DNA from 3 places in the Pseudomonas sp. R2-7-07 genome. Region 3 is predicted to be linked to each of the others. Evidence: riboswitches for the same ligand, from Rfam matches in the RefSeq annotation. Region 3 holds a riboswitch; each other region holds the start of a gene.

Region 1 (5,383 bases), 540 kb from region 3:
ACGCCGGGCCGCCGTTTTCCTTGATCGAGATGCGCATGGCTGTTCCTCTCCGCCCTGGCGGATTGTCAGACGTTAATGCCCACTGCTTTCCAACCTTCCTTGACGGCCTTCTGCTCATCCTTGCTCGCGCCGTAGAGACGCCCGGCGACATCGTAAGTGATACGTGCAAAACGCAGAAACCCTGAGTTCGGCCGCAACCGCGCATCGCGCAAAGCGTCGTACCAGATGCGCCCGGCGCGTTCCCAGGCGAAGCCGCCGATGCGGGTGGCAACCTGATAGAACGCATGGTTGGGGATGCCGGAATTGATATGCACGCCGCCGTTGTCGTCGTAGGTGTGCACAAAATCATCCATGTGCCCCGGCTGCGGGTCCTTGCCCAGCAACTTGTCATCAAACGCGGTGCCGGGCGCCTTCATCGAGCGCAGGGCAGTGCCTTTGATTTTTTTGGTGAACAGCCCCTTGCCGATCAGCCAGTCGGCGTCTTCGGCCTTCTGCTGCAGCGCGTACTGCTTGATCAATGAGCCGAACACGTCGGACAGCGACTCGTTCAACGCACCGGACTGGTTGAAGTACATCAGTTTGGCTTCATCCTCGGTGACCCCGTGGGCCAACTCATGGCCGATCACATCGAGTGCCACGGTGAAGCGGTTGAACAGCTGCTGGTCGCCATCGCCAAAGACCATCTGGGTCGAGTTCCAGAACGCATTGTTGTAGTCCTGGCCGAAGTGCACCGTGGCATCCAGCGCCATGCCGGCATCGTCGATGGAATTGCGGTCGAAGACCTGGTCGAAAAAGTCGAAGGTCGCGCCCAGGCCGTCATAGGCCTCGTCCACCGCCGCATCACCGCTGGCGGGTTGCCCTTCGCTGCGGATCAGCTTGCCCGGCAGGCTGTCGGTGTTGTCGGCGCTGTAGATCGAGCGCTGTTTCTCGGCACCCGCCACCAGCGCCATGCGGGCGGGGCCTCTGGCGGGTACGGCGACCATGCGCAACGAGCGGAACGTGCTGTCCTTGGCGCGCGTACGCAGCGCCACCTCGCGTTGGGCTTTATCGCCGTGGCGTGCAATCTGGTCGAGCATGTACGGCGGGATCAGGCAGAAAATCGGGTTGCGCGATTGGCGAACACACATAAGCTGGCTCCTTTTTGGCGTGTGGTGAACGTCCGGTTAACGACTTCAGGATAGACCGGAGTCTGCCGCCTGGGCCAAATTGTCATGAAATCATGTTGCAGTCGTGTTTATCCGATCCTCATCAGGAAGCCTTCCATGCCCGCACGTAACGTCAAAATCGACCTGGCCTACCGCCCAAGGCTTGCCGACCTTCGCCCCTTGGTCACGCCCACACCCTCCCTGCTGGAAGCCAGGGCCGCCGCGCCACGCGTCAGCGCAGCCAAGGACTTGCAAGACCGGCGCGGCTACGCCGAGGATTTTCTCGGCAGCTTCGCGGTGCCCTGGCCCACGCTGGACCCGACCCAGGCAAGCGACGCCCAGCCCCGCCTGGACTACATGCACTTTTCCATCAGCATGTCGCGTTCCCGACGGCTGGCGCTGTATGTCGGTGTCAACATCGACGGCGCCAAGCACGTCGATATCGTGCGCAGCAACGACACCTGGGCCTACGACGGCCGCCTGCCCATCGACGCCCAAGTGGGCGAAGACCTCTACGCCGGCAACGGCCTTGACCGTGGCCACCTGGTGCGGCGCCAAGACCCCAACTGGGGCGCCGACGCGAACACCGCCAACGGCGACACCTTCCATTTCACCAACTGCTCGCCGCAGATGAGCGGCTTCAACCAGAAGACCTGGCTGGAACTGGAGGACTACATTCTCGACAACACCCAGCGCTGGAAAGCCCGTGCCAGCGTATTTACCGGCCCGGTATTCGCCGACGACGACCGCCTGTACCGGGGCGTGAAAATCCCCAAGGCGTTCTGGAAAGTCGTGGCCTACCTCGGCGACGACGGCAAGCCTTCCGCCAGCGCCTATATGATCGACCAGAGCCGCGAGCTGGGCCAACTGGACCTGGTGTTCGGCCCGCTCAGAACCTACCAGCGCAGTGTGATCCAGATCGAGCAATTGACCGGCATCCGCTTCGGCAACCTGGCCGACTACGACGGCTTCAGCAACGAAGAGCGCGCCACGGGAACGCGGATCGAAGCGCTGATCCGGGGGCCTGGGGACATTCGCCTGTAACCGGCGTCACTTCCACCTCCCTCTCGTGGGCCGAATCAACTACCATAGCGCCGCCGGTTCCCCCACGGGACTAATAGGGAATTCGAAACGCCGCCCGCGACGTCAATCGAAACTGCCCCCGCAACTGTAGGTGCCGAGCCTGCTCCCCACTGCCACTGGACGTTGTCCGGGAAGGCCGGAGCCGGGCGATGACGCATCAGTCAGGAGACCTGCCGGCCCAGTGACTCACTAACCGGCGGGGTGTCCGGGAAGGCCATCCTTGCCCTGCCCGGCCGGCAGCGTTCGTGGGTGTATTTCCGTACCGTACCTGCCCTGCTTCACCGACGGTTCAAACGGAGATTGCCCCATGCTGCCACGCGTTACGGCCCTGATCATCGGCCTGGGTTGCTGCGCCCTGGCCCACGCCGCGCCTACCCACTACCCGCTGACCCTGGAAAACTGCGGCAGCCCCGTCACGTTCCAGCAGGCGCCCGCGCGTAGCGTGACCATCGGCCAGGCCGCCACCGAGATGCTGTATGCGTTGGGCGTGGGCGACAAAGTGGTCGGCACTTCGCTGTGGTTCAACGATGTATTGGCGCAGTACAAGGCACAGAACGACCACATCGAGCGCCTGGCCAATAACGAACCGAGCTTCGAAGCAGTGATCGCCAAGCGCCCGCAACTGGTGGCCGCCGAGCTGGAATGGGTGGTCGGGCCCCAAGGCGTGGTGGGCACCCGCGAGCAGTTTCAGGAACTGAACATCCCGACCTACTTGCTGCCCTCCGACTGCGAAGACAAAGACAACCGGGTGGGCGCCGACGGCACGCGGCTGCAGCCGTTTCGCATCGAGACGATCTACAAGAGCCTCAGCCAATTGGCCGAGATCTTCGACGTGCAGGCGCGCGGCCAGCAACTGACCGATGAACTCAAGGCGCGCCTGGCCACGTCCATTGCCACTGTGCAGCGCAAAGGCTTGAAGCAAGCCAGCGCGCTGGTGTGGTTCTCCAGCGCCGAAATGGCCAGCGACCCCTACGTGGCCGGCCATAAAGGTGTACCCGAATTCATGCTGCACACCCTCGGCCTGCGCAACGTGGTGCAGTCCGATGAAGAATGGCCCGCCGTCGGCTGGGAAACCCTCGCCAAGGCCAACCCCACCTTCCTGGTGATCGCACGCATGGACCGGCGCCGCTATCCCGCAGACGACCATGAAAAGAAGCTGGCCTTCCTGCGCAGCGACCCCGTGACCCGCAACATGGACGCGGTGAAACACAACCGCATCATCATCCTCGACGCCCTGGCGCTGCAGGCCAGCCTGCGCACATTCGACGGCCTTGACCAACTGGCTGCGGCCATCGACGGCTACGACCTGGCGCAATGATACGGACCCTGCTCGCCCTCACGCTGCTGCTGATCGCCCTGCTCGCCGGCGTGGCCATCGGCGAAACCGCCATCTCGCCGCAGGTGGTGCTCCAGGTGCTCGCCAACAAACTCTGGGCGGCCGGCTACGCACTCGACCCCATCGATGAAGGCGTGGTGTGGAACTACCGCCTGACCCGTGCCCTGGTGGCCGGCGCCTGCGGTGCGGGCCTGGCAACGTGCGGGGTGATCCTGCAATCGTTGCTGCGCAACCCGCTGGCCGATCCGTATCTGTTGGGCATCAGCGCCGGCGCCTCGACCGGTGCGGTGCTGATCGCGTTGATCGGGGTGGGCGGCGGTTTGATTTCGCTGCCGGCCGGCGCATTCGTCGGCGCCATGGCCGCATTCGCCCTGGTGATTCTGCTGGCGCGGGCCAGCGGCTCGTCCAATGGCACCGGGCAGATCATCCTCGCCGGTATCGCAGGCTCCCAGCTGTTCAATGCGCTCACCGCGTTCCTGATCACCAAATCCGCCAGCTCCGAACAGGCGCGGGGCATTATGTTCTGGCTGCTCGGCAACCTCAGCGGCGTGCGTTGGCCGTCGGTGTGGCTGGCGGTGCCGGTGGCGGTCGTGGGGCTGCTGGTGTGCCTGTGGCACCGTCGCGCCCTGGATGCGTTTACCTTCGGCACAGATTCGGCGGCCGCCCTCGGCATCCCGGTGCGGCGCGTGCAATTCGCGCTGGTGGGCTGCGCGGCGGTGGTGACGGCGGTGATGGTGTCGATTGTCGGCTCCATCGGTTTTGTCGGGCTGGTGATCCCCCATGCCATGCGCTTGATGCTGGGCACCGGGCACTCGCGCCTGCTGCCCGCCAGCGCCCTGGGCGGCGCGTTGTTCCTGATCGCCGCCGATGTGCTGTCGCGCACCCTGATCAAAGGCCAGGTGATTCCGGTGGGGGTGGTCACCGCACTGGTCGGCGCGCCGGTGTTTGCGCTGATCCTGATCGGTCGGAGGAATGCGCGATGAGTGTGTTGAGCTGCAGTGGGCTCGGCTTCAAGGTGCGCGAGGCCGAGTTGCTGTGCGACATCCACCTTGAAGTTGCGGCGGGTGAAACCCTGGGTATCGTCGGGCCGAACGGGTCGGGCAAATCGACCTTGCTCAAGTTGCTCGCGGGGTTGCGTACGCCGGCCAGCGGTGAGGTGCGCCTGGGCGACAAGCGTTTAGGCGACTTGTCGCGCCGCGCCATCGCGCAGCACGTGGCCGTGGTGGAACAACAGGCCGATACCGACGATGCCATCCGCGTGTTCGATGCGGTCGCCCTGGGCCGCACGCCATGGCTGTCGGCACTGAGCCCCTGGTCGAGCGAGGATGCCGCCATCGTGCGCCAGGCCTTGCACGACGTCGACGCCACACACCTGAGCCATCGCGCCTGGCGCAGCCTCTCCGGCGGCGAACGCCAACGCGTGCATATCGCCCGCGCACTGGCGCAGCGCCCGCAGATTCTGCTGCTGGACGAGCCGACCAACCACTTGGACATCCAGCACCAACTGACGATTCTCAAAGGCGTGCAGGCGCTTCCCGTCACCACCTTGATTGCCCTGCACGACCTCAACCAGGCGCTGACCTGTGATCGCCTGGCCGTGCTCGACCATGGGCGGCTGGTGGCGCTGGGTAAACCGCTGGAGGTACTGACTCCCCAACGGCTGCAGGCCACCTTCGGTGTGCAGGCGCATTACCTGACCGACCCGTTCGACGGCGCGCAGATTCTACGCTTGCGCTCAGCCTGAGCCCGCTGGTGTCGAACAGGCCCTGCGCAGGATCAGCAACAGTTGATGAATGGAATACGGCTTGTGCAGCAGGTC
Region 2 (5,383 bases), 830 kb from region 3:
GAGCCGCGCCGTAGTAGTCGCTGGCGGCTTTTTCCAGGCCGTCATCGGCTTCCGGTAGCCGTGCCCAGGCGCGCAAGGGAATCTCGGGGATCGGCCACGGCCAGGGCGCCAGGCCACTGGACAAATCGAGCCAATCCGCCTCCGCGATGCCGTATTCAATTGCCGCCTTACGCAGCCGACCACCGTGTTCAAGCATAAAATTGCGCCCCCGCGCACAGGACCAGCAGCCACAACCATACGCCGCGCTGCACCAGCTGCCAGCCTCGGTCGATGGCGTCAGCGTCGGCCGGCGGGCCTTCGCCCAATGGCGGGCGCTGGTGCACCTCGCCGTGATAAATCGCCGCGCCACCCAGTTCGACGCCCAGCGCACCGGCGCCAGCGGCCATCACCGGACCGGCGTTGGGGCTGTCCCAGGTCGGCCCCTGGGTGCGCCAGCATTTGAGCGCCAGGCGAGTCTTGCCCAGCAACGCGTAGGTCAAGGCTACCAGGCGTGCAGGAATATAGTTGAGCCCATCGTCGATCTTCGCCGCCGCCCAGCCAAAACGTTCGAAGCGTTCGTTGCGATAGCCCCACATGGCATCGAGGGTGTTGCTCAGGCGATAGAGCACCACGCCCGGCACGCCGGCGACTACGAACCAGAACAGCGCGGCGAACACGGCGTCGCTGCCGTTTTCCAGCACCGACTCGGTGGCCGCGCGAGCGACTTCGGTGCGATCCAACTCGCTGGTCTGGCGGCTGACCAGATAACTCACGCGTTGGCGCGCTGCTTCCAAGTCATTACTGCGCAGGGCCTGGGCGACCGGAATCACGTGCTCCCCCAGGCTGCGCATGCCCAGGGCGCAGTACAACGCCAGGATTTCCAGCACCCAACCGATGTACGGCGCCCAGGACAATGCGGTGGCCAGCAGGGTCAGCGGCACCACCGCGATAAACCACGCGGTCACCCCATGGCTGCGCCAGCCACGACCGCCTGAATTGAAACGCTGTTCGATGCGCCCGGCAAAATTGCCGAACGCCACCAGCGGATGCCAGCGCCTGGGCTCACCCAGCAGCGCATCCAGCGCCACTGCGGCCACACACAGCAAGGCCACACTCATTGACTCGCTCCCCACAGGTTTTCGTACAGCATGTCACCCAATGGCCGCGGCTCGGCCCAGCCTTCAAGCTGCAACATCGGTGCCGGATAGAACTCGGCAACCGGCCCCAGGCACAGCACCGCCAGGGGTTTTGCGCCCGCCGGCAAACCCAGCAGGTCGGCCAGGGCCTGGGGTTCGAACAGCGACACCCAGCCCATGCCCAACCCCTCGACGCGGGCCGCCAGCCACAGGTTCTGGATGGCGCAGGACAACGACGCCATGTCCATTTCCGGCAAGGTGCGACGGCCGAAGATGTGCCGCTCGCGATCGTCCATCAGCGCTGCCACCAGCACTTCGGCGCAGTCGTGGATGCCTTCGACCTTGAGCTTCATGAAGTCATCGGAGCGCTCGCCCAACGCCTCGGCGGTGCGCAGGCGCTCTTCTTCGACCAGTTGCTGAATGCGCCCTCTTAATTGACGGTCGCTGATACGGATAAAGCGCCACGGTTGCATCAGGCCGACGCTGGGTGCCTGGTGAGCAGCCTGGAGCAGGCGCTGCAATAACTCAGGCGCGACGCTGCCACCGCTGAAGTGACGCATGTCGCGACGTTCGGCGATGGCGCGGTAGACGGCTTGGCGGTCGGCCTCGGGGAAGGCGTTGTCGCTCATGGCGTCATCGGGGGCAAGCCCCCTCCCACCTGTGGAATGCACTCCCCTGTGGGAGGGGGCTTGCTCCCGATAGCGGTGTCAGGGCCTGGCACAAAAAGTGCGGCCACCGCCTCCGGGTTCGACGGAAAGTAAAAGTGTACATAGGACGCTGTCATCCGCCCCTGCCGATACACCGCCTCAGCCCCACGCCCACCATTGGGGCTCAGGCCACGGGCGATCGGCTCCAATTCGGTGCTGGTCAGGGAATGATGATAGGTGTGCCCGCGCAAGGTGCCTTCGGGCAGTTCGACGCTTTGCAGCGCCAGCGCCGCCAATTTCTTTTGCATCACTGCGTCGCCCTGCAACAGGCCGAGCAGTTCGGCGCGGTTGCCGTCGACATCGGTGAGCGAGTCCAGCAGATACAGCATGCCGCCGCATTCGGCGAGCAAGGGCTTGCCGGCTGCATGATGAGCGCGGATGGCGGCGAGCATCGGCGTGTTTTGCGACAGGGCCCGGTGATGCAGCTCCGGGTAACCGCCGGGTAGATAGAGGCTGTCGGCTTCAGGCAATGCGCCGTCATGGATCGGCGAAAAGAAACGCAACTCGGCGCCCATCGCGCGCAACAAGTCGAGGCTGGCACCGTAGGTAAACGCGAAGGCTTCGTCACGGGCCACCGCAATGCGTACCCCGGCGAGCAACGGCTCGGCGGTGATCACCTGCGGCGCGGCAAATGTCACCGGTGGCGGCACGGCGACTTCGCAACTGCTGCCCAACGCCTGGGCGGCGGCGTCCAGACGCAGGTCGAGGTCATTGAGTTCGCTGGCTTGCACCAGGCCCAGGTGACGGCTGGGCAATTCGATACCGGTTTCACGCGACAGCGCGCCGTACCAGCGCAACCCTTCGGTGAGGCTGCCTTCCAGCAACTGCGCATGGCGCAGCGTGCCGACGCGGTTGGCGAGCACGCCGGCGAATGGCAGGTCGGGCTGGTAGCGCGCCAGGCCCAACGCGAGGGCGCCAAAGGTCTGCGCCATGGCCGTGCCGTCGATCACTGCCAGCACCGGCACGCCGAAATGCCGCGCCAGGTCGGCGCTGGACGGGGTACCGTCGAACAGGCCCATCACGCCTTCGATCAGGATCAGGTCGGCCTCCCCGGCCGCTTCCCACAACAAACGACGACTTTCCTGCTCGCCCACCATCCACATATCCAATTGATACACCGGCGCGCCGCTCGCGCGCTCGTGAATCATCGGGTCAAGGAAGTCCGGCCCGCATTTGAATACGCGTACCTTGCGCCCCAGGTTGCGGTGCAAACGCGCCAACGCGGCGGTGACGGTGGTTTTGCCCTGGCCGGACGCCGGTGCGGCGATCAAGACGGCCGGGCAATGACGGGGCTGATTCAAAGTTCGACGCCTTTCTGTGCCTTGATACCGGCCTGGAACGCGTGCTTGAGCATGCCCATTTCGGTGACGGTATCGCCCATTTCGATCAGCTCAGGCTTGGCGCCACGGCCGGTGACCACCACGTGCTGCATCGGCGGGCGCGCCTGCAGGTCGCTGAGCACCTGGTCGAGGTCAAGGTAGCCGTGCTTGAGGGCGATGTTCAGTTCGTCGAGCACGACCAGGCCGATGGAAGGGTCATTGAGCATCGCCCGGGACACCGCCCAGGCCGCTTCGGCGGCGGCGATATCGCGCTGACGATCCTGGGTTTCCCAGGTGAAGCCTTCGCCCATCACGTGAAAGCGGACCTGCTCGGGGAAGCGGCGGAAAAACAACTCTTCGCCGGTACTGTTGCGCCCCTTGATGAACTGCACCACGCCGCACTGCATGCCATGCCCCATGGCGCGGGCCAACATGCCGAAGGCCGAACTGCTTTTGCCCTTGCCGTTGCCGGTCAGCACCAGCAGCAAACCGCATTCATTGGGCGAGTTGGCGATGCGTTCATCGATCACGGCTTTTTTGCGCAGCATGCGCGCCAGGTGGCGTTCGTCGCGGTCGGGGGTATCGGTCATGGCAGCTCTCCGTTGGGGCTGGACAAAAACGGCGGGCAGGAAAAAAGACAACAGACAGCCAAGCATCGCCCACCGTGATGCTGTTGGATGTTTCAGGCCGGTCTCCGGGCTCATGAGTGGCGCCCTGCCTTTTGTAAAAGACAGGACATGCCAACGGCGCGCCTTCCCATATCGCCTGCGATACAGTGGCCAATAGCGCCGTCTTGACTCATTTACCGTTGCGGGGGCAGCGCCGGAATTGCGGCGGCACTGTGTACAAGTGCGCTCACTCACCGGCTTCCCTGTTTCACTCTGTCGACGCATGCGCCACAGAGCACCTGGAACAAGCCGCGAAGGTTAGTGGGTTGGGGGTGGAGCGTCAATTAAAGCTGGCCCTGTACTTGAACCATCAAGGTGATGTGCTTCTCTACCCTTACAGGTATTCAGGAGAACACCATGCACAAAACCAGACTCGCCCTACTGATCATGCTCGCCGGCACCCTCGCCGCCTGCGGAGAAAGCTCTACCCTGCAGGTAGCCGACGGCACCGGGCCCTCGCCCAGGTTGCCGGAACCGAACAAGACGCTGATCCCCACCGTGAACATCGCGCCGGCTGTCGGTTGGCCAGGCGGCGCCAAGCCAACGGCCGCTGCTGGCACCCAGGTGGCTGCATTCGCCGAGGGCCTGGAGCATCCGCGCTGGCTCTACGTGCTGCCCAACGGCGACATCCTGGTGGCCGAGACCAATGCACCGCCCAAGCCCGATGACGCCAAAGGCGTGCGCGGCTGGGTCATGGAGAAAGTCATGGGCCGCGCGGGCGCAGGCGTGCCGAGCCCGAACCGCATCACCCTGCTGCGCGACGCCGATCACGACGGCGTCGCCGAAACCCGCACGGTGTTCCTGGAAAACCTCAACTCGCCCTTCGGCATGGCTCTGGTCGGCAATGACCTGTACGTGGCGGACTCGGATAAGTTGCTGCGTTTCCCCTATCAACCTGGGGAGACCGCGATCAAGGCGGCCGGCACCAAAGTCGTCGATTTGCCGGGTGGCAGCCTCAACCATCACTGGACCAAAAACGTGATCGCCAGCCAGGACGGCAGCAAGCTGTATGTCAGCGTCGGCTCCAACAGCAACGTCGGCGAGAATGGCCTGGAAGCCGAAGAAGGCCGGGCGGCGATCTGGGAAGTGGACCGCGCCACGGGCCAGCATCGTATTTTCGCCTCCGGCCTGCGCAACCCCAACGGCATGGCGTGGGAGCCGCAGAGCGGCAAATTGTGGACGGCGGTGAACGAGCGCGATGAAATCGGCAGCGACCTGGTGCCGGATTACATCACCTCGGTCAAGGACGGCGCGTTCTATGGCTGGCCGTTCAGCTATTACGGGCAGCATGTGGATGTGCGCGTCACCCCGCAGAACCCGCAGCTGGTCGCCAAAGCCATTGCGCCAGACTATGCGGTCGGCCCGCATACCGCTTCGCTGGGGCTGACATTCGCCCAGGGCAACACACTCCCGGCGCAGTTCAGCAACGGTGCGTTCATCGGCCAGCATGGTTCCTGGAACCGCAAGCCGCACAGTGGCTATAAGGTGATCTTCGTGCCGTTCGAGGGCGGGCAGCCGAAAGGCAAGCCGGTGGACGTGCTGACCGGGTTCCTCGATAAAGATGAGAACGCCAT
Region 3 (5,383 bases):
CAGGGTCGGCGGTCAATGTCCCCTACCCGGGAGGCAGGGTTCACGCGTGATGAAAGCTGACAGGCACATCGCCAACAATGTCGGTATGCCGTATCTGCCCGTGGCTTTGGAGATAGAAATCAATTTCGCCGTTGCCGGTCAGGTCGAGTACAACCCATGACTCGTCCGTCTGCGGATCGTAACCCACGCCCACCTCGCCTGCCCGCCCAGTGAACTGGCTGACAAAAATCAGCGAGCCAAGGCCATGCCTGCGCAACAGCGGGGAAATATCGATGCTGTCCTGCCCACTGACAAAGTCCATCAACTGGTCCGGGGCGTATAACGTCGAATCACTGGCATACTGGTAGATGAACGTATCGCTGCCCGCGCCTCCTCGCATGTGGTCCGCGCCGGCGCCGCCGGTGAGGCGGTTGTCAGCGTCATTTCCGATCAGCACGTCTTTACCTGAACCACCGATGGCGTTTTCCAGGGTAACGCCCTTGGCGATGGAGACATTGCCCTTCATTCCTCCTACATCGGAAAAAGACTGGGCGCGCAGGTTGATCACCTGGTCCTGATGATATCCAGAGAAGTCCAACGTATCGTTGCCGCCGCCGTCCCAGACGCAAAACACAGCACCGTCGCGAGACGAATTCAAGGACAGATCGTCTCGCTGGGTATTGGAGTTGAACCCGTAGGTAGTATCTGTATTGCGCGTCTGATGGTTGGCACCAAACACCCTCTGAGCCCAGGCGATGTCGGCCATCAATGGCGAGGAGGCGTGTTGCCCCTTGAAATCCTGATGAGTATGGCTCACGTCAAAATAGCTCATGACTGAGTAGGCCCGACTGTCTTGTGCATAGGCGGCCTGCGCGTGGTAGGTGGCGGGGCCACGAGTAGCGTCATAATCGCCTGTATGTGCGGCGCCCAGGATGTGGCCGATCTCGTGCGTGAGCGTTTGGCGCCCGAAGCCGTTGACCTGCGGTGCACGGTTATCCGCATAGCCGGGGTTCACACGCACCCGGCCCTGATAATGTGAGAACAAAGCGTCGGCGACTGTGGGCGCCTTGTCGTTGACAAACCGTAACCGGCCTTCGGATTCAATGGCATCTTCTTTAAAAGTAACCTTCGCAACATCCGCCCAGGACTGCATTGAGCGTCGGGCCTGATTTTTTTGTGTTTCATTAAACTTACTTTCATTTTTTGCAACTTCATTAAACGTATAAGAGAGTTGCACTGTGTGGTCGCCATTACTGTCATTCAATCTACGCCCCTTACGATCGATCTGGTGCGCCATATCGCTCAACGACCACACAGGTTTATTGAAGCTTGCGCGGGAATACGGATCATCGGTGCGCTGGGAGCGATCTCCATGCGCAGGGGCGTTAACGCTTGAGAATGCTTGCTGGGACTCGGGCAACTTGTGCGGTTGATCCGTATGTGCGCAAACATTACCCGGATTAAACTTGGCGCGAGATACACTCATCGTGAACTAAGCCTCATAAATGACACATCAACATTCAAGGCGCCCAGCTTCCAACAAGAAACATTCAAAATAAAGCGCGACACCCACACAAACCAATTAAAGATATTACTCATCAGCTGCTCACGCCCTCCCCATCCAGCGCCCGCCCCCACCTCAATTGACGCCCAGGTCTCGCCCGTGTTTTCCTATGCAACTTGTTTCGGGTGCCCTTCACAGGGTGAAACGGGAAACCGGTGCGCCATAGAGCTATGGCAAGTCCGGTGCTGCCCCCGCAACGGTAAGCGAGCGAAGCGTCAAATCCACTGTGCTGTGCATGGGAAGGAGATGCTTGATAGGCCAAGCGCCCCTCGCAAGCCCGGAGACCGGCCCGAAAAATTCAGATAACAAACCCGCGGTGGGCGGGCGCTGTTCAGAACCCTGCGTGCCCGGCTCGCGGGGTTTTCATGCGCTCGTTTCACCCTGACACCCAGAAGGGACGCGCCATGTCGATCATCAGCAGCACCTCGCACACCGCCAGCAACTCCGCCACCCTGGGCCAACGCCTGACCGCCGCTATCGGGGCGTCGATCCTCGGCGCGTGCCTGGTGTATTTCGCGGGTTTCTCACACATCGAAGCCGTGCACAACGCTGCTCACGATACCCGCCACAGCGCCGCGTTCCCGTGCCACTGAGACCTGCCGACATGATCAAGCGTATTGCCCAAACCGCAGGTTTCACAGGCCTGCTGGCCGCCCTGCTGCTGACCCTGCTGCAAAGCTTCTGGGTCGCCCCGCTGATTCTGCAGGCGGAAACCTTTGAAAACGCCCCGGCAGCCACCGAACCAGCGCATGAACATGCCGCAGGCGCCGCCGCCCACACCCACGATGCCGAAGCCTGGCAACCGGAAGACGGCTGGCAGCGCGTGCTGTCCACCACCGGTGGCAATCTGGTAGTTGCCGTCGGGTTCGCCCTGATGCTGGCCGGCCTCTACACGCTACGCGCACCGACCCGCACGGCCCAAGGCCTGCTGTGGGGTCTGGCCGGTTACGCGACCTTCGTGCTGGCGCCGACCCTGGGCCTGCCGCCAGAGCTGCCGGGCACCGCTGCCGCTGACCTGGCCCAACGCCAGATCTGGTGGATCGGTACTGCCGCCTCTACCGCCGCCGGTATTGCGCTGATCGTATTCGGCCGCAACTGGCTGCTCAAAGTGCTGGGCGTGGCGATCCTGGCCGTGCCGCATGTGGTGGGTGCGCCGCAACCGGAGGTGCATTCGATGCTCGCGCCAGAAGCCCTGGAGGCCCAGTTCAAGATCGCGTCGCAGCTGACCAACGTGGCGTTCTGGCTGGCACTGGGCCTGATCAGCGCCTGGCTGTTCCGCCGCAACCGCGACGATCAATACTCGGCATGACCCTGGTGGTCGGCCTGGGCTGCCAGCGCGGTTGTGATCTTCCCACCCTGCTGAGCCTCTTTGACACCGCCCTCGCCGAGGGCGGGATTGAACGCCACAGCATTACCGCACTGGCAAGTATCGACCTCAAGCGCGAGGAACCGGGGCTGCTCGCCCTGTCTCGATTGCTGGGCTTGCCGTTGCAGTGTTTCAGCGCTGAACAACTGGCCGTCTATGAAGATCGGCTGAGCCATAAATCGGCCGTTGCCTTTACGCATACCGGCTGCCATGGGGTCGCCGAAAGCGCTGCCCTGGCCCTCGCCGAACATCTTGCCAACGCCCCCGCACGCCTGCTGATCACTCGCAAAAAAACCGCCCAGGCCACCTTTGCATTGGCCTGCGCCGGTTAAAACCTCGATAATCGTCCCTTCCGATCATGAGCAGTCTTCATGCTCGCCCGTTTTTCCACAGGAATCCCCCATGACCGTCTACTTCATCGGCGCCGGCCCCGGCGATCCGGAACTGATTACCGTCAAAGGCCAGCGACTGATTCGCAGTTGCCCGGTGATCATTTACGCGGGCTCGCTGGTGCCAACGGCGGTGCTGGAAGGTCATAACGCTGAACACGTGGTCAACAGCGCTGAACTGCACTTGGAGCAGATCATTGATTTGATCAAGGTCGCCCATGCCAATGGCCAGGATGTGGCACGCGTGCACTCCGGCGATCCGAGCCTGTACGGCGCGATTGGCGAGCAGATTCGTTACTTGCGCGAGCTGGGCATACCGTTCCAGATCATTCCTGGCGTCACCGCAGTAGCGGCGTGTGCAGCGCTGCTTGAGGCCGAGCTGACCCTGCCGGACATCGCCCAAAGCGTAATCCTGACGCGCTACGCCGATAAAACCAACATGCCGGCGGGCGAAGACTTCGACAGCATGGCGCGACACGGCACGACCATGGCGATTCACCTGGGGGTCAACCACCTGGAAAAGATCGTCGCGGAACTGTTGCCGCATTACGGCGCGGACTGCCCGATTGCCGTGGTGCATCGGGCGACGTGGCCAGATCAAGATTGGGCAGTTGGCACGCTTGAGGATATTGTGGCCAAGGTTGAGGCAAAAGGTTTCCGGCGTACCGCGCTGATCCTGGTGGGCCGCGTGCTAACCAATGACAGCTTCAGCGAGTCATCGCTTTACCGTGCCGGCCATGCCCATCTCTATCGCCCCGGATAAACACCGCCAGAACTGTGGGAGGGGGGCTTGCTCCCACAGTTAATGTTCTGCGTCATCAATGTCGCGCAACTACTTGAAAAAAAACAATAAAAAAACGGCGCTCACGGGGCGCCGTTTTTATGCTCGCAGTGAACACCTTACTCAGTAGTAGGCGTTTTCTTTCTGCGTGTGGTCAGTCACGTCGCGTACGCCCTTGAGCTCTGGAATACGCTCCAGCAGGGTGCGCTCGATGCCTTCGCGCAGGGTCACATCCGCTTGGCCACAGCCCTGGCAGCCGCCGCCGAATTTCAATACGGCGATGCCGTCCTCAACCACATCGATCAAGCTGACCTGACCGCCGTGGCTGGCCAGCCCCGGGTTGATCTCGGTCTGCAGGTAATAGTTGATGCGCTCGTTGACCGGGCTGTCGGCGTTGACGTTCGGCACCTTGGCGTTCGGCGCCTTGATGGTCAACTGGCCGCCCATACGGTCGGTGGCGTAGTCGACTACGGCGTCGTCGAGGAAGGCTTCGCTGAAGTTGTCGATATACGCGGTGAAGCTTTTCAGCCCCAGAGCGGTGTCTTCAGGTTTCTCTTCCCCAGGCTTGCAGTAGGCAATGCACGTCTCGGCGTACTGGGTGCCGGGCTGGGTGATAAAGACGCGGATGCCGATGCCTGGGGTGTTCTGCTTGGACAGCAGGTCAGCCAGGTAATCGTGGGCGGCGTCGGTAATGGTTATGGCAGTCATGGAAACTCCTCACAGGCTTGCCGGCAGTTTACGCCAAATCATTACAGAGGTACAAAGTCCTAGTATTTTTGTCGGGAAATAATTACCCGATCCTCCACGCCTAGCCAACGCTTGAGCGAGCGATAGGTTTCCTTTCCTTCTCCAGCACCAGGACGGCGCTGACGATTACACCAAGCGTATAGGTACCCGGTCCGGGTTCAATGTATGCGCTCTATTAAGTGGCGGCGATCCCAACGGCCAGCGCCTTCGCCAACATGAGTGACATTCATGTTAATCCCGACACGCTTAAAATTCGCACAGGTTTGGTATGATCGATACCCTTCGTAATGCCTGACTTAGAGTAGTCCCATGTCCGATCGTAGCGCTCGTCTGCAAGCCCTTCACCACGCCCTCAAGGAACGCATCCTGATCCTTGACGGTGGCATGGGCACGATGATCCAGAGCTATAAGCTTGAGGAGCAGGACTACCGTGGCAAACGCTTCGCCGACTGGCCAAGCGACGTCAAGGGCAATAATGACTTGCTGGTGCTCACCCGCCCTGACGTGATTGGTGGAATTGAAAAGGCCTACCTGGATGCCGGTGCCGACATCCTTGA

What was found. A riboswitch is a leader RNA that binds a small molecule or an ion and turns the genes downstream of it on or off. The one in region 3 is predicted to bind cobalamin.
Positions count from the first base shown of each region.
Region 1: linked by a shared signal. The riboswitch ahead of C4J86_RS17240 (ABC transporter substrate-binding protein) and the one ahead of C4J86_RS14645 (CbtB domain-containing protein) in region 3 are both predicted to bind cobalamin.
Region 2: linked by a shared signal. The riboswitch ahead of cobO (cob(I)yrinic acid a,c-diamide adenosyltransferase) and the one ahead of C4J86_RS14645 (CbtB domain-containing protein) in region 3 are both predicted to bind cobalamin.

Region 1 is NZ_CP027759.1:3,764,749-3,770,131, forward strand. Features, by position in the region: gene C4J86_RS17225 (protealysin inhibitor emfourin) at 1-37, opposite strand, end outside; gene C4J86_RS17230 (M4 family metallopeptidase) at 66-1,127, opposite strand; gene C4J86_RS17235 (DNA/RNA non-specific endonuclease) at 1,263-2,189, shown strand; cobalamin riboswitch at 2,227-2,421, shown strand; gene C4J86_RS17240 (ABC transporter substrate-binding protein) at 2,536-3,546, shown strand; gene C4J86_RS17245 (iron ABC transporter permease) at 3,543-4,547, shown strand; gene C4J86_RS17250 (ABC transporter ATP-binding protein) at 4,544-5,308, shown strand; gene C4J86_RS17255 (ATP-binding protein) at 5,300-5,383, opposite strand, start outside.
Region 2 is NZ_CP027759.1:4,051,521-4,056,903, forward strand. Features, by position in the region: gene cobD (threonine-phosphate decarboxylase CobD) at 1-196, opposite strand, end outside; gene cbiB (adenosylcobinamide-phosphate synthase CbiB) at 189-1,097, opposite strand; gene bluB (5,6-dimethylbenzimidazole synthase) at 1,094-1,744, opposite strand; gene C4J86_RS18550 (cobyrinate a,c-diamide synthase) at 1,741-3,123, opposite strand; gene cobO (cob(I)yrinic acid a,c-diamide adenosyltransferase) at 3,120-3,731, opposite strand; cobalamin riboswitch at 3,809-4,067, opposite strand; gene C4J86_RS18560 (sorbosone dehydrogenase family protein) at 4,167-5,383, shown strand, end outside.
Region 3 is NZ_CP027759.1:3,220,361-3,225,743, forward strand. Features, by position in the region: gene C4J86_RS14640 (M10 family metallopeptidase C-terminal domain-containing protein) at 41-1,465, opposite strand; cobalamin riboswitch at 1,650-1,851, shown strand; gene C4J86_RS14645 (CbtB domain-containing protein) at 1,948-2,136, shown strand; gene C4J86_RS14650 (CbtA family protein) at 2,148-2,852, shown strand; gene C4J86_RS14655 (cobalamin biosynthesis protein) at 2,849-3,241, shown strand; gene cobM (precorrin-4 C(11)-methyltransferase) at 3,312-4,061, shown strand; gene nfuA (Fe-S biogenesis protein NfuA) at 4,203-4,787, opposite strand; gene metH (methionine synthase) at 5,136-5,383, shown strand, end outside.